DNA from 3 places in the Microbacterium sp. RD1 genome. Region 1 is predicted to be linked to each of the others. Evidence: predicted binding sites of a transcription regulator. Region 1 holds the regulator's gene; each other region holds the start of a gene.
What was found. The regulator LexA, encoded in region 1, represses DNA repair genes until DNA is damaged. The targets are predictions, from matches to a motif close to TCGAACANNTGTTCGA.
Positions count from the first base shown of each region.

Region 2: the regulator LexA is predicted to act here: its motif matches at 1,702-1,717, upstream of ACTU3I_RS09315 (DUF222 domain-containing protein).
Region 3: the regulator LexA is predicted to act here: its motif matches at 1,442-1,457, upstream of ACTU3I_RS05410 (DUF222 domain-containing protein).

Region 1 is NZ_JBQPOL010000002.1:316,216-319,466, forward strand. It holds gene ACTU3I_RS10435 (histidinol-phosphate transaminase) at 1-892, opposite strand, end outside; gene ACTU3I_RS10440 (LysM peptidoglycan-binding domain-containing protein) at 918-1,268, opposite strand; gene lexA (transcriptional repressor LexA) at 1,536-2,228, shown strand; gene ACTU3I_RS10450 (EamA family transporter) at 2,238-3,083, opposite strand.
Region 2 is NZ_JBQPOL010000002.1:97,793-101,043, forward strand. It holds gene rpsA (30S ribosomal protein S1) at 1-1,337, opposite strand, end outside; gene ACTU3I_RS09315 (DUF222 domain-containing protein) at 1,728-3,017, shown strand; gene ACTU3I_RS09320 (MerR family transcriptional regulator) at 3,036-3,251, opposite strand, start outside.
Region 3 is NZ_JBQPOL010000001.1:1,121,041-1,124,291, reverse strand. It holds gene ACTU3I_RS05415 (SDR family NAD(P)-dependent oxidoreductase) at 1-64, shown strand, start outside; gene ACTU3I_RS05410 (DUF222 domain-containing protein) at 148-1,431, opposite strand; gene ACTU3I_RS05405 (mycofactocin-coupled SDR family oxidoreductase) at 1,573-2,421, shown strand; gene ACTU3I_RS05400 (MBL fold metallo-hydrolase) at 2,477-3,251, opposite strand, start outside.

The DNA of each region.
Region 1 (3,251 bases):
GCTCGTAGCCGAGGGCGGCGACGGTCGCCGAGATGCGGTCGCGCTGGGCGACGATCTCGTCGACCATGGCCAGCATCGTCGGGGCGTGCGCGAGCGCTGCCAGCGCCGCCGCCTGCGTCAGCGCGCTGAGGTGGTAGGGCAGCCGAACGAGGCGCAGGGCGTCGACGAACGCGGGATCGGCGGCGAGATAACCGACGCGGGCGCCGGCGAACGCGAACGCCTTGCTCATCGTGCGCGACACCACGAGGCGCTCACGTCCGGGAAGCAGCGTCAACGCCGAGCGCTCTTCGCGCGGAGCGAACTCGTGATACGCCTCGTCGACGATCACGATCGCGTCCACGGCGTCATAGACCGCCGAGATGACGTCGAGGCTGAGCGGTGTCCCCGTCGGGTTGTTCGGTGAGCAGAGGAACACGACGTCCGGGCGGGCCTGCGTCACCTGTTCGACGGCGGACTCCGGCGAAAGGACGTAGTCGTGTCCGCGCTCACCCGCGATCCACCGTGCGCCCACTCCCCGGGTGAGGAGCGGGTACATCGAGTAGGTCGGGCCGAAGCTGAAGGCGGTGCGCCCGGGACCCGCGAAGGCCTGCAGGATGTGCTGCAGCACCTCGTTCGACCCGTTCCCCGCCCAGATCTGGTCCGCCGTCAGTCCGTGCCCCAGGTACTCGGCGAACGACTCGCGCAGCGCGGTGAACTCGCGGTCCGGGTAGCGGTTCACATCGCGCAGCGCACGGGCGAGGGAGTCGAGGATGTCGTCGGCGACCTCCTGCGGCACGGGGTGCGTGTTCTCGTTGACGTTCAAGGCGACAGGCAGCGGCGCCTGCGGTGCGCCGTAGGGCACCATTCCGCGGAGGTCGTCGCGTAACGGGAGATCGTCGAGCCGGGTCGTCATTCCTCCCATGCTACGGCGCGCGCGGTCACCGAGCGGGCGCGTACTCCGCCGGGATCGCGAGGCGCTGACCGGCCGACACCGTCGCGGACTCGAGCGCGTTGAGACGCGTGATCGCGTCGACGACCTCACGCGGGTCGGCATCGGGCGCGACGTCCTGCGCGATCGACCACAGCGATTCTCCCGACATGACAGTGAGTTCGGCGAACGTGCCGGCGGGCGCCCCGGCGTCCCCCGATGCCAGGGCGGCTCCTCCGCCGAGGACGGCCATGACGATCGCGACGACAGCCGGCAGAGCGGCCAGGCCCGCAAGGACGCGCCGGCCGCGCGCGGTCAGGCGCAGACGGATGGTGGGGGCGGTGCTTGCGAGAGTGGTCATGGCTCCTCCTTGTTCCGGCGTTGCTGCGCCGTAGGTTCGCATCCGGCTCTCGGCCGGGAGAGCCGGATGCGAACCTGTCTTCCGAATCTATCTTCGATACAATCGACGTGTCAACAGCATCCGAATCGGAAACAGATCGAACGCGACACGCGTCGCGCTCCGCGATTCCCGGCTTCGATCCGGATACGGTTTCGACATCGGAAGACCATCACGGACCTCCGACATTCGAAGACCGGTGCCATCGCCGGCACGGGAGGGGAGCACGACATGACCGACGCGACGGCCGACCTGAGCGCCATCTCGAAGCCGCAGACGCGTCGGCGCAAGAGCCTCAGCGACAAGCAGCTCGCCATCCTCGAGGTCATCCAGCGCTCCATCGCGCGTCACGGATACCCGCCGAGCATGCGCGAGATCGGCGACGCGGTGGGGCTGAAGTCGCTGTCGAGCGTCACGCACCAGCTGAACCAGCTCGAACTGAGCGGCTATCTCCGGCGCGATCCCGGCAAGACGCGCGCGATGGAGGTGCTCATCGACCTCCCCGGCACGGCCGCGGAGAATCCGGCCGACACCGCCCCCGCGCTCGGCGACGCGGCCCTGGTCCCCCTGGTGGGGCGGATCGCCGCGGGTGTGCCGATCACCGCCGACCAGCAGGTCGAGGAAATCTTCCCCCTCCCCCGTCAGCTCGTCGGCAGGGGCGAGCTCTTCATGCTCAAGGTCTCCGGCGACTCCATGATCGACGCCGCGATCTGCGACGGCGACTGGGTGGTGGTGCGCTCGCAGGCCGACGCCGAGAACGGCGAGATCGTGGCGGCGATGCTCGACGGAGAGGCGACGGTGAAGACGTTCCGCCGTCGCGACGGACACACCTGGCTGCTGCCGCGCAACTCGGCCTTCGAGCCGATCCTCGGCGACGAGGCCGTGGTCCTCGGTCGCGTGGTGGCCGTCCTCCGTGCCGTCTGACGTATCGCGCTAGCCCAGCGCGATACACGTGACCGCTGCGGCGGCTGCGACGAACCCGACGATCTGCAGCCCGCTGGCGCGCTCGCGCAATCCCACCTGGGCGAGCAGGACGGTCACCGCCGGATAGAGCGCGACGAGGACGGCGGTGATGATGAGGAGCCCCTGCCTGGTCGCCAGCAGGAACAGGATGTTCGCCCCCATGTCCGCCGCGCCCGCGACGATCACCGTGCCGATCGCCGCGCGTGCGGGAACGAGCGCGCGGCGGGCGAGGATGGCGACGACCAGCATGAGCCCGATCGATGCAGCGCGGGCGCCGGCCAGCGGCCACAGTCCGCTGTCGGAGCTCGATTGTGCCAGCAGCACGAAGAAGAGCCCGAAGAGAGCACCGGCCGCCAGCGCGCCGCCGGTCGTCCGGCTTCCGAGGAGCTCGCGCCATGCGGGGAGCCGTCCGCCCTCCGCGCTGACCAGCACGGCCGCGACGAGGGCGATCACGATGCCGACGACGGCCAGGAACGTGGTCCGCTCCCCCAGCACGACGCCGATGAGGACGGGGACGCCGGCGCTCCCGAGCGCGGTCAGCGGCGCCGCGACGCTCATGCTGCCCTCGGCGAGGCTGCGATAGAACAGCAGCAGCGCCACGCCGCCCGCGAGCCCCGCCGCGGCGCCCCACAGCAGCGAGTCGGCACGGAAGACCCCGGGGATCACGAGCAGACCGACCGCGAGCAGGAGCACGCCGAGCGCCTGCGACCACAGGATCACGGTCGTCGCCGGCGTGCGGCGCGCAGCGAGCCCACCGGCGAAGTCGCCCGCGCCGAACAGCACCGCGCTTCCCAGCGCGAGGAGGACGGCGATCATCCGCCCGCACCGCGGGCGGGGACACGATCGGCATCTGAGCGTCTGCGGGGGTGGTCGAACGCCTCCATCCCTGCACCGTATCTTCCGCAATCGAGCCGGGTGCCGCCCTTGACTTCCCGCTACGCGCGCGGATCGGCCCGACGCCGCGCTCCCGGGTGGGGAATCTGC
Region 2 (3,251 bases), 220 kb from region 1:
TTGGCCTCGGCCTCGAGGGCCTTGGCGACGGCGGCCTTGTGGGCCTCCCAGCGAGCCTGAGCAGCGGCGTACTCCTGCTCCCACTTCTCGCGCTGCTCGTCGAAGCCCTCGAGCCAGGCGTTGGTCTCCGGGTCGAAGCCCTCGGGGTACTTGTACTCCCCGCGCTCGTCGTACTCGGTGACCATGCCGTAGAGGGCCGGGTCGAACTCGGTGCCGAAGGGGTCGACCGACTCGTTGGCCTGCTTGAGCGACAGCGAGATGCGGCGACGCTCGAGGTCGATGTCGATGATCTTGACGAAGACCTCTTCACCGACCGACACGACCTGCTCGGCGAGCTCGACGTGACGGCCCGACAGCTCGGAGATGTGCACGAGGCCCTCGATGCCATCCGCGACGCGGACGAACGCACCGAACGGAACGAGCTTGGTGACCTTGCCCGGTGCGATCTGGCCGATCGCGTGCGTGCGGGCGAACACCTGCCACGGGTCTTCCTGCGTCGCCTTCAGCGACAGGGAGACGCGCTCGCGGTCGAGGTCGACCTCGAGGATCTCGACGGTGACCTCCTGGCCGACCTCGACGACCTCGGAGGCGTGCTCGATGTGCTTCCACGACAGCTCGGAGACGTGCACGAGGCCGTCCACGCCACCCAGGTCGACGAACGCACCGAAGTTGACGATCGACGAGACCGTGCCCTTGCGGACCTGGCCCTTGTGGAGGTTGTTGAGGAAGTTCGAGCGCGACTCGGACTGCGTCTGCTCCAGCAGCGCGCGGCGCGAGAGAACCACGTTGTTGCGGTTCTTGTCGAGCTCGAGGATCTTCGCCTCGATCTCCTGGCCGAGGTACGGCGTCAGGTCGCGGACGCGACGCAGCTCGATGAGCGACGCCGGCAGGAAGCCACGCAGGCCGATGTCGACGATGAGACCACCCTTGACGACCTCGATCACGGAGCCGGTGACGACACCGTCGTTCTCCTTGATCTTCTCGACGTCGCCCCACGCGCGCTCGTACTGCGCACGCTTCTTGGACAGGATGAGGCGGCCTTCCTTGTCCTCCTTCTGGAGAACCAGCGCCTCGACGTGGTCGCCGACGTTGACGACCTCGTTGGGGTCGACGTCGTGCTTGATGGAAAGTTCGCGCGAGGGGATGACACCCTCGGTCTTGTAGCCGACGTCGAGGAGGACCTCGTCGCGGTCGATCTTCACGACGGTTCCTTCGATGAGGTCGCCGTCGTTGAAGAACTTCAAGGTCAGTTCGACCGCGGCCAGGAAGTCTTCGGCAGATCCGATGTCGTTGATCGCGACCTGCTTGGTGGCCGGGGCGGTCGTTGCGGTAGTCATGTAGTGGGTTGTCCTAGTTGGGTTGGTGTCGGGCTTCGACTCCCCCGGATCGGGATGCCGACTCGGCTCCGGAGCGGCCGCTCCCCTGACGCGCGGATTCCCGACCTTTCGACGTGATCCGTGCGGATCTGCCTGGGGCCGGTCCCTGAACGTATCGGAGGGACTGACAGCTTCCGTCACGCAAGCCGGCGCGAGCCGAAGCGAAGCGGATTGTTTTTGTGCGATGTCACCCTCGGCGCAGGCCGGGCGTGCAGAACGAGCCACACGAGTGACACCTGATGCTATCAAACGCCGGGGCGGTGCGTAATGTTCCCCCGAACGGGCGCGGCTCCCTGCGGATGTGTCACCGGGCTTCTGGTGTTTCTCGAACATTTGTTCTATACTTGAGGTATGAGCACAGCGGGCATCGCGTCGGCCGCAGAGACGCGGGACGAGGATGCCACGTGGTGGGATGAGGCGCCTTGGGACGCGGGCTTCCTGGATCCGTTGGATCTGGTGACGGATGTGTCGACGATGATGTCGGTACTCGCGGCCGAGCGGTTCGTGCGGGTGGATGCGATGCATCAGGACGCGCTGCGCGACTCGACGGTGTTCCGGGGCGCGCAGGTGGAGATCGTCGAGCGTTCGCTGCGGTTGGAGCTGGCAGCGGCGTTGCAGATCACCGAGTACGCCGCGGACCGGCTGCTGGTCACGGCCGAGGCCCTCGTAGGCCGGTATCCCGGGATGTTGGCCCTGCTCGCTCGCGCGGGCACGACGGAGCGGCACGCGGACGTGTTCGTCGAGCTCGTCGACACCGTCGAACCCCACCTGCGTGATGGGGTGATCCCCCGGGCGGTGGAGCTGGCTGAGACCCTCCCGGTGGGCGCGTTCCGCAGGCGGTTGCGCACCCTGGTCGACAGCGTCCGGGCAGCGGCGCTGGAGCAGCGGCATCAGGACGCGATCGCCACCCGCCGGGTAGCGGTGGAGGCGGGGTTCGATGGGATGGCGTGGCTGATGACGTACATTCCGGCCGTGGAGGCCCATGCCGCCTACGAGCGCGCCACCGCGATGGCGAAAGTGCTCGCCGCGGCCGACGGGGAGACCCGCACCCTTGACCAGCTGCGCGCCGACATCCTCGCCGACCTCATCATCGACGGCACCGTCGACGCCCACCCCGACGCAGCTCGCGGCATCCGCGCGCGCGTCGCGGTGACCGTCCCCGCCCTCTCCCTCCTCGACGACGACCACGCCGCGGGCAGCGAACCCGCCGTGGTCGAAGGAGTCGGACCGATCCCGATCTCACGAGCGCGCGAACTCTGCGCGAACGCCGACGGGTGGACGCGGATCCTCACCCACCCCGAGACCGGGATCGTCCTCTCCGTCGGCCGCGAGAAGTACAAACCCCCGGCAGCCTTGAGGAAACTCGTGCAATGGCGAGCCGACCGATGTATGGCCCCCGGGTGCGGAACCCCCGCCTCACGGTGCGAGATCGACCACCGCATCCCCTGGTCGGAAGGCGGTCGAACAGAACTCGCCAACCTCAACCCCTTCTGCACCGGGCACCACACGCTCAAACACCATGGCGGGTGGACGATCCAGCCCGTCGAGGGCGACGACGGCGCGATCGAATGGATCTCACCCCTGGGCAGGCGTTACATCACCCGGCCGGAGCGACGTGTGCCCGTGTTCCGGGTCGCCTGAGCGGCGAGAGATCGCGGATCACGCGCTCTCGGCGCGCCCGCCGAAGTGCTCAGCCGCAACGACCTGCTCCGCCATGCGCCGTAATGCGAGGATCACCGGCTCAGCCATCACCGTCCCCAGCACGACGTAGCGCACCACCGAATCGCGCGATTCGGTCGGGATGCCGGCCGTCTCCGCCTCGGCGATCTGTCGTGCCGCGACGACATACGCGTCGAGTACCTCCGGCGGCAGAGA
Region 3 (3,251 bases), on a different contig from region 1:
GGAGGGCGCGCAGGCGATGACCGGGCAGGTGCTCGTCGTCGACGGCGGCTCCACGATGCGCTGAGACCATCCACGCCCCTTCACACCGTCGGAGAGAAGACACCGCACATCCTGCGCCCCGTGCGTCCCTGAGCGGGCTTCGTCGAATCAGCCGGGCGTGAACGCCGGGACGGTGCGTTCCGGATGGACGACATAGCGGCGCCCGAGGGGTGAAGTCCATTCGAGCGCACCGGCGTGGCCGTCGAGAGGGTGGATAGTCCATCCACCGTGGTGCTTGAGAGTGTGGTGCCCGGTGCAGAGCGGGTTCAGGTTCGTCAGCTCCGTACGTCCTCCGTGTTCCCACGCGATCCGGTGATCGATCTCGCACCGGGAGGCGGGGACCCCGCATCCCGGGCCGAGACATCGCCCGGCCCGCCACTGCACCAGTCTTCGCAACGGTGCGGGTGTTTCGTAATGCCTGCGGCCGACGGAGAGGATGATGCCGGTCTCGGGGTGGGTGAGGATGCGGGTCCACCCCTTCTCGCCCCCGCACAGCTCCCGCGCTCGGCTGAGCGGGATGGGTCCGACGCCCTCCACGGTGGCCGGCTCGCTGCTTGTGGCGTGGGCGTCGTCCAGGAGCGCCAGGGCGGGGACCAGGACGGCGACGGTGGCGCGGATCCCGCGGACCCCGTCGGGATGGGCGGGCACGCTGCCGTCGATGATCAGGTCGGCGAGGATGTCGGCGCGGAGCTGGTCGAGGGTGCGGCTCTCCCCGTCGCGCGCGGCGAGGAGCTTCGCCATCGCGGTGGCCCGCTCATAGGCAGCGTGTGCTTCTACGGCGGGCAGGTGCACCATCAGCCACGCCATCCCGTCCGCGCCCGCCTCGATCGCGACCCGGCGCATGGCGACAGCATCCTGGTACCGCTCCTCGAGGGTCGCGGCTCGGACGGTGTCCACCAGGGCACGCAACCGTCGCCGGAAAGTGCCCAACGGATGGGCCCCGGCGAGCTCCAGTGCGGTCGGGATGACCCGGTCGCGCAGGCGGGGCTCGACGATGTCGACGAGCTCGACGAACACCTCCGCGTGGCGCTCGGTGGTGCGGGCGTGGCGCAGCAGATCCAGCATCCCCGGATACCGTTCCACGAGGCCCTCCGCCGTGCGCAGCATCCGGTCGGCGGCGAACTCGGTGATCTGCAACGCCAGCGCCAGCTCCCACCGCAGCGACCGCTCGATGATTTCCGGCTGCGATCCGCGGAACACCGTGGTCTCGCGCAACGCGTCTCGGTACAACGCCGCGACGCGCTCGTACCGCTCTGCCGCCAGCACGGACATCATCGTCGAGACGTCTGTGACCAGATCCAGCGGATCCAGCAGCCCGCCCGCGAACGCGGCCTCATCCCACAGAGCCTCCTCCGGCGGTTCTCCCGCCCGATCGAAGTCTCCGGTGTTCATATCCGAAGGCTAGAACATACCTCCGACACTCGAGCGGGCCGGATTCCATGAACCGCATTCGTAGGATCTACATCTATGTTGACTATTCAACGTCAATGATGGTTGCATCGTCTCACGCCATGTCACCGAGGAGGAACAACCATGGGTCGAGTCGAGGGCAGGGTCGCCTTCATCACCGGAGCCGGACGCGGGCAGGGACGAGCGCACGCCGTGCGCCTCGCCGAGGAGGGGGCCGACATCGTCGCGCTGGACATCCTCGAAGACGCCGAGGGCGTCCCGTATCGGATGTCGACGCTCGAAGATCGCGACGAGACGATCGCGGCAGTGGAGGCCACCGGGCGTCGCATCCTCTTCGAGAAGGCCGACACCCGGGACCTCGCCGCCCTGCAGCGGGTAGCGGCACTCGGGGTCGAGCAGTTCGGCTCCATAGACATCGTGGTGGCCAACGCCGCCGCGACGGGCCCCGCCGTCTCCTATGAGATGTCCGAGGAGGCCTTCGTCGACACCATTGACCGGTGCCTGACGAGCAGCTGGCGCACCGTCCGGGCGACCGCTCCGCACATGATCGAGGCGGGCCGCGGCGGGTCGATCATCCTCACGTCCTCCATCGCGGGCCTCGTGGCAATTCCGAATCTGGCCCATTACACGGCCGCCAAGCACGGGGTGAGCGGGCTCATGAAGGCGTTCGCGGTGGAGCTCGGCCCCTTCGACATCCGCGTCAATGCCATCGCCTCGTCGAACGTGCGGACGCCCATGATCGACAACGCCGCCATCCGCGGCAACTGGACGGGCAACCCGTCGGCCACGGACGACGAGGTGCGCCGCACGATGTCGGCCATGCACATCCTCGACGTGCCGTGGGCCGAGCCGGTCGACATCGCCCAGGCCGTGCTGTGGCTCGCCTCAGACGAGTCGCGCTACGTGACGGGTTCGACGATCCCCGTCGACGCCGGGGCGCTCGCGCCCTTCACCATCCCCCACGCGAGCTGAGGACACACGAGGGAGGGGAGCGCCGCCGCGGCGCTCCCCTCCCTCTGTGCGTCGATCAGGCGGGCTTGTCCGCCACCAGACGGTATCCGTCGCCGTCCGGCACGATATAGCCGGCGCTTCTGCCCGCGAAATGCGTCCCGAGGACCAGCAAGTCGGTCCCGGCGGCAGCTTCGAAGAACGCGCGCCGGCTGCGCGCCGACTCCTCGACGTTCCAGTCGTTGCGGGAGCTCCAGTCGGGGTGGGCGATCTGCATCGGGTGGTGGATGAAGTCCCCCGTGATGAAGGCCGACTCCCCCTCCGACTCGATGCGGATGCTGTGGTGCCCGAGAGTGTGTCCGGCGGTGGACTGATAGGACACGCCGGGGAGCACCTCGGCGTTGCGGGAGACGAAGTCGACCCTTCCCGCGTCGATCATGGGCTGGATGGTCTCGGCCCATACGAGCTTCAGCTGGCGCGACAGGCTCGGGTCGGACCCCTCGAAGACGATGTCGTGCGTGTGATCGTCCGGGGCATCACGCTGCTCGAGGTGATGCTCGTACTCCTCTAGGACGATCACCAGCCGCGCGTTGGGGAAGGTGGGCACCCACCGGCCGTCGGCGTCCTTGGTCGTGCACCACCCGATGTGATCCAGATGCAGGTGCGTCAGAAGGATGAGGTCCACGTCCTCGCGCTGATAGCCGGCATCCTCCAGCCGCTGCAGGAAGGGCGTGTCCAGATCACTCCACGACGGCTGCAGGGGAAGGCTCTTGCCGTTGCCGCATCCGGGGTCGACGAGCACGACGTTCGCACCGTCATCGATGACGAACGCGTGGATGTCCCATACGGTCTGC